DNA from 3 places in the Lysinibacillus sp. Bpr_S20 genome. Region 3 is predicted to be linked to each of the others. Evidence: riboswitches for the same ligand, from Rfam matches in the RefSeq annotation. Region 3 holds a riboswitch; each other region holds the start of a gene.
The links. Region 3 has a riboswitch for S-adenosylmethionine ahead of metK (methionine adenosyltransferase). Riboswitches for the same ligand answer to the same signal wherever they lie in the genome.
Positions count from the first base shown of each region.

Region 1: linked by a shared signal. The riboswitch ahead of MWJ95_RS15615 (cyclase family protein) and the one ahead of metK (methionine adenosyltransferase) in region 3 are both predicted to bind S-adenosylmethionine.
Region 2: linked by a shared signal. The riboswitch ahead of metA (homoserine O-acetyltransferase MetA) and the one ahead of metK (methionine adenosyltransferase) in region 3 are both predicted to bind S-adenosylmethionine.

Region 1 covers NZ_JALNLQ010000006.1:67,858-70,134, forward strand. The annotation lists gene MWJ95_RS15610 (DedA family protein) at 1-321, shown strand, start outside; gene MWJ95_RS15615 (cyclase family protein) at 377-1,114, opposite strand; SAM riboswitch class I at 1,225-1,329, opposite strand; gene MWJ95_RS15620 (YuzC family spore coat inner layer protein) at 1,473-1,874, opposite strand; gene MWJ95_RS15625 (SMI1/KNR4 family protein) at 2,019-2,277, shown strand, end outside.
Region 2 covers NZ_JALNLQ010000005.1:252,004-254,280, forward strand. The annotation lists gene MWJ95_RS15035 (TrmB family transcriptional regulator) at 1-521, shown strand, start outside; gene MWJ95_RS15040 (nucleotide excision repair endonuclease) at 603-974, opposite strand; SAM riboswitch class I at 1,169-1,278, shown strand; gene metA (homoserine O-acetyltransferase MetA) at 1,420-2,277, shown strand, end outside.
Region 3 covers NZ_JALNLQ010000004.1:23,029-25,305, reverse strand. The annotation lists gene metK (methionine adenosyltransferase) at 1-1,069, opposite strand, end outside; SAM riboswitch class I at 1,404-1,522, opposite strand; gene pckA (phosphoenolpyruvate carboxykinase (ATP)) at 2,182-2,277, shown strand, end outside.

The DNA.
Region 1 (2,277 bases), on a different contig from region 3:
AAAATTGATTTTACTAAACAGTTATTTGCAAAAATAGGGCCGGGATTATTATTAATAGGATATTTTATTCCCGGTGTGCGTCATCTTACAGCATATATTGCAGCTATTAATAATTATCCTTATAAAAAATTTGCTTTCTTTGCCTATACGGGAGCAACTATATGGACATTTACGTTTATTACTTTAGGTAAAGTACTGGGAGAGAAATGGCATTATGTTGGGGTATATTTATCTCGCTACAGCATTTATCTTATAGTATTATTCATATTAATGATGTTGATCGTTTATGTAGTTTTCAAAAGAAGGAATTCACCGAAATAAATAAAAGGTAAGATAGGTATGATTCAATATTCATCGAATCATACCTATTGCTATTTTAAGGTAATATAGCAAATGAACGGACAGGGAATCCAGATGCTTTTTCAGGCTTTGGTACAATATTAAAAATAACAGCGCCTTTTGGAGGTAGCTTGTCTAAATTGGTCATCAGTTCAATTTGGTAAGTATCTTGCTCAAGCACAAAATATTCACCGTCTAACTTACCATTTGTACGAAAATCCGCTGCTGAATCCGTATCAAAAGTTTCGTGACCGATAGCACTTACTTTGCGCTCGTTGAATAAAAACTGTAACGTTTCTAATCCCCAGCCAGGAATATGATTATGACCATCACCGTCCTTGTTGCTGAAAGACTCTTTATCTGGCCAACGTTTACTCCAATCGGTACGCAGGGCTACAAAGGTACCTGCTTCAATTTCTCCATACTCAGCTTCAAAATCAAGAACATCTTGAACACTTAACGTGTAATCGTTATTCATTTCGGCTTCCTTCGATTTATCAATAACGATGAGTGGTAGCACTAGTTCTTTTAGCTTCAATTCCTCTAAATAGCGTGTATCTCGCACAAAATGGATAGGTGGGTCAATATGTGTGCCGTATTGCCCAGGGAACGTGAATTGCTGTGCAAAGAACCCATCATCATGGGAAAATAATGTTTCAAATTTTGCATCATCAAACATAAAGAAATGAGGAGAATTTGGCCCAAATGTATGTGTTAAATCTACCCATTCTTTCGATTTCAATAGTTGAAGTGCTTGTAAAAGTTCGTTTGTCATAATATTCTCTCGCTTTCTTTTGAAATTTTGGGTGCTACCTTTTGCTTGATAGCAAGTAAAAAAGAGTCCTCCATGAAGAGGACTCTTGTGCAAAGTAACTGCAGTAAGTGTTCTCATCTTCAAGGCCGAATTTTGCCAATTGGAATTAGCACCATACCTATAGGCTGGTTGCTGAGACTTCATAGGGCCAATCCCTCCGTCTCTCTTGATAAGAAAATGCGATATAAGAATTTTCAGAAATAAAACTTACAAACACTTTAGCATATCTTTTTATTGTTTACAAGTTCAATAGGGATACAAGGTTAAAAGTTTGCATTCATTCTGCGAAAAAAGAGGCCCTCTTCAAGGGGCCAACTCTTCACCAACCCAACAATAATGTTAGCTTACAACAACTGCTCTCAGTAAATATTATACGTAATCCATCTGGTGTATAGGTTGTTTCAAATTTTATTGTAATGCCTGTTGACGCAATTAACTTTTCAACTTCTGTTTTATTGGATTGTTGTGCTGCGTCTATAAGATCATGTGCAAATTGCTCTGACTCATCAATTTTATCCGTAAGTAATTGTGCCTGCTGCATAATAGTCTTAATCCGTTTCGCTGAAGTCTTCAACTTATTTGTATTGATGGGTGGAAATGGGCTTCTATTTGTTGGCATTGCTAGATATCTAGAAGGTTGTTGAGTAGTTGGTTGATTTGCCATTACCCATGTTGGATAATAATTAGGATAGACAAAATATGGATAAGGATTGTAATACAACTAACTTCCTCCTATCCTATAGCTGATACATTATCTTATGTATAACGGAGACATTAGGTGTTAATGGCTACCGCTTTGAAAAGCTTGAGCGAAAAGGGGCTCAGTTCAACGGTTTATTATTCTTCTTCAAAAGGAGTTGTTAAGATGGATATTCGTGCATACATAAAAAATGGTTTTGAAGTTTACTATGAACGTTATAATCAGGTGTCTGAAGAAGGGTTTTGTAGATGGATGTGCCCAGATGTACCTGAAGAAATGAAGGTAGTTGATATCGACGGTGAGTGGTCTGTGTGGAGAATGATTCCTTCAACTGTAACGGAGGAAGATATTCAAGCTTTAGAAAAAGAGTTCGGACTTCATTTTCCCGAATGGTATAAAGCTTTTATTTCAACGTATCACCATT
Region 2 (2,277 bases), on a different contig from region 3:
CGAATTTCACATCAATTAGTGATCAATTAGAAAAATTAGAGGTAGAAGAGCAGGAAGCGGAGCATAAGGTTGTCACCTTAAAAGGAAAAGAGGCAATCGTCAATTATTGTCAGTCATTATTAAAAAAAGCGGAGAAAAAAGTTATATTATCGATGTGGGAAGATATGTTTGAAGAATTGAGAGAGGATATACAAGAGGTCTCTCAACATATTCCGGTTCATGGCATTTCATTGTATGTGGATGAAAATATTGCTTCCATAGACCAGCATCGTATTACAAACTATACGAAGAAAACCTCCACACCGCATTGGTTTATCCTGTCAGTAGATAGTCAAGAGATGATTTATGGTCATTCACCGTCAAATCAAGAAATGGCCTTTATTACAAATGATCCTGTTCATATTTACTTATTAGAGGATTATATATGGCATGACGTGCTGGTCAATCGACTATTAAAGCGCGATGATCAGGAACTTGAGGAATGGATTACTAAAGAACGAAAAGCCTTTTTCTTAGATTAAAAAAAGAATCTGCAAGCCATCAGTGTAGTAAGCTACATAGATGACGAGCAGATTCTTTTTTGTTAAAAAGTATTTTTTATTTTAATAAAAAACTTTATCAACATTGTATTTAGCGCGGAATGTATTGATCGCGTATGTTTCGTAAATTTCACGTTCCATTGGATCATCTACTTCATACACTTCAATTTTGAAAACTTCATCACGGTGATTTTTCATCGGAGACACATTATCCTCAAAATGCTTTTTAATACGTTGGCGAATTTTACGTGCTTTACCGACAAATAATAATTCATTCTGTTCATTGTAGAATAAGAATATGCCGCCTTTTTCACGTGTGATTTTATGGAAGTCAATAAAACCGAAGTATGGAGTGATTGGTACATCACCTGGCTTTAAATCTTGTTCGCGTTGGCGAATTACTAAATCTGGTTTTGGGAATTCAATTTTAATCAAACTTTTCACGTTCCTCTCTGTTACTAAAGGTATATGTTAACATAATTACAGCTTGTTTACCATAAAATATGTAGACATAACTTTCACATTAGTGTTAAACAAATACCATAATGACATGCATGATTAATAACGAAATATTCTATGTATTATTGATATTCTTAATTGTTCATGTTACAATTCTTTTTAATTAAATAATCTTATCAAGAGAAGTTGAGGGATTTGGCCCGATGACGCTTCAGCAACCTCTAACAAAAGTTAGAAAGGTGCTAATTCCAGCAAAGGATTATCCTTTGAGAGATAAGAGTGAACGTGGACTTAATCCTTCTCATTCTATCTCATATGGAATGAGAGGGATTTTTTAATTTTAAGTCTTATTGAGGTTTGCGGGGTGCCCGTTGCACTAATTGATTTCAACAGAGAGAAATAAAAGAGAGGGGAATGCAAGATGCCAATTAATATTCCAAAAAACTTACCAGCTGGAGAACATTTACGAGAGGAAAAAATCTTCGTAATGGAAGAGGATAGAGCAAAAACGCAACAAATCCGGCCGTTAAATATCTTAATTTTAAACTTAATGCCAGAAAAAGAAAAAACAGAGCTGCAATTACTTCGTTTATTGGGGAATACACCGTTACAAGTGAATATTACATTTTTAAATACCGCTACGCATGAATCGAAAAATGTCAGTAAATCACATTTGCAGTTATTTTATACGACTTTCAATCAAATTCGCCATCGCCGCTATGACGGCATGATTATTACGGGTGCACCAGTAGAAAAAATGGCATTTGAAGACGTGAACTATTGGCAGGAAATTTCACAAATTATGGATTGGTCAAAGCATAACGTAACATCGGTTCTACATATATGTTGGGGCGCACAAGCGGCATTATATCATCATTATGGTATCGGCAAAATTGAGCTTTCTTCTAAATGTTCAGGTGTCTATTCTCATGTCATTACGGATTTAACAGTGGATTTAGTACGAGGTTTTAGTGATTTATTTACGGCACCACATTCTCGTTATACATCTGTTTCGATTGATGAAGTCCGCAACCATCCTGATTTACGATTACTGTCTTATTCAGAAGATGCTGGCGTTTTCATCGTGCAATCTAAGGATAATAAAAATATCATGATTACCGGTCATCTAGAATACGATGCGACAACGTTAGCTGATGAGTATAATCGTGATGTCGCGAAAGGATTAGATATTGAGGTACCGGTGAATTACTTCCCAAATGACGATCCAGTAAATGAACCACTTAATACGTGGCGTGCCCATACGCATTTATTATTCTCG
Region 3 (2,277 bases):
TTTTAATAATCCCAGCAGGGCGTAAATCAAATAAGTCGCGTACCCATTTTACAATTTCACTTTCCGTAACTCTTCCTGTCCCAAATGTATCAACAGCAATAGATACAGGTTGAGCAACACCAATCGCATAAGCTAGTTGTACTTCAGCTCGATCTGCTAAACCAGCTGCTACGATATTTTTTGCCACATAGCGTGCTGCATATGCTGCTGAACGGTCAACCTTAGTTGCGTCCTTACCTGAGAAAGCACCTCCACCATGACGTGCATAGCCACCGTATGTATCAACGATGATTTTACGTCCAGTTAGACCAGCATCCCCTTTTGGACCACCAATGACGAATCGACCTGTTGGGTTGATGAAATATTTAGTATCGGCATCTAGTAATTCTTTTTGAACAACTGGAGCAATTACAAATTCTTTTAAGTCTGCTTGAATTTGCTCAAGCGTAGCTTCTTCATCATGCTGTGTTGAAATGACAATCGTATCAACGCGCACTGGTACATTATTTTCATCATATTCAACCGTTACTTGAGTTTTTCCATCTGGACGTAAATATGCTAATTCACCTGACTTACGTACTTCCGTTAAACGACGAGCTAATTTATGGGCTAAACTAATTGGCAATGGCATAAGCTCTGGCGTTTCGTTACATGCATAACCGAACATTAAACCTTGGTCACCAGCGCCAATTGCTTCAATGTCAGCGTCTGTCATTGAGCCTTCACGCGCCTCTAATGCTTGATCAACACCTTGAGCAATATCAGGTGATTGCTCACCGATCGCAACAAGTACTGCTAGATTTTCTGCATCAAAGCCATATTTCCCACGTGTATAACCAATTTCGGCTACAGTATCACGAACTATGCCTTTTATATCTACATAAGTAGAAGTAGTAATTTCTCCTGATACTAATGCTAAGCCTGTTGTTACTGTTGTTTCACACGCTACACGTGCGTTTGGATCTTCTGCTAAAATAGCATCTAAAATGGCATCCGAGATTTGGTCACAAATTTTGTCTGGATGTCCTTCTGTTACACTCTCTGATGTAAACAGTCGACGGTTTGTCATTTGGTTTTCCTCCTATTACTTTTACAAATAATATTTGCGAATTAATACGGTACTCATTACCCATGTCAAGTTCACTCCTAAGGAATTGAACCCTCAAGCCGTTGTTGCTGTCGCTACGTTTGCACTTCGCTTTCGCACAGTAAACATTTGTTGCTGTCGCTACACTTTCGCACAAATAAACAGCTCTGCTTTTAACACGAGGATTTCGAAAGATCCGTCATTATAATAAGGAAAGGACTATATACTTACCTTTAATTCGTTTTTAACAATAAAAAAATCCTTTTCTCACGCTTACTTAACATGAGGAAAGGAATAATGACTTCGTAACCTTTCACTCTTATCGTTCAAGGGGTATCCCCTTGCATCAGGTTGGCACCAACGCATGTCGTGAAATAGTTCATGCAGGTTGCCGGGTTTCACAGGGCCTGACCCTCCACCAGCTCGGGATAAGAGTATCCGTTCAATATCTCATAATACGTAAAAGGTCGAACATTGTCAAATATTTTTCACTTATGCACTACCGCTATGTCTGCACTACGCTTTCGCGCAAAAAACACCTAAGGCAAGCACAAAGACATTCCTGGCAAAATTGCTGAGGCATAATTGTTTGTATTCATATAAAAAAACTATGAGATTTATCAAGAAATTAATTTGGATTATGCTGTAAATTTAAACAAAATAATCCCTACTCTCCACCTCACATCATGTGTTAACATATGTGTAACCCCTTACAGCATTTTTTGTAGCGAACGCAGAGCATCAGCTACAGAACATGTGGTGGATGAATATGATATTTTAGCCCCTTTTCAGTCGAAGACAAGCTCCAACTAAAAACACGCTAATTACTTCACATCCTGTGCGAACCTCATGTTCTAAACACAATTTTGCTGTGTCGAAAGTGAATGTGTGATCACTTAATATATATAGGGTAAAAAGCATGATCAAAACGAATGAATATACTTTTTGTCGTTTTCTTGAAAAGTAATAAAATCTAAAAAATAATTTCTTAATTAGTATAGATTATTTAAGCAATTGTGTTATACTATTTTTGAAATTAAGAAAATCTCCCTCAGACTCAAGGGAATACTATAAAAAAGGATGGTATTTAATCGATGAATTCAGTAGAAATTGCAAACGAACTGAAGGAATTATTAAGCGGCGGTAACATTAATGTTCAACTTTCAGTACCACAATTAGCTGAAAAAGCT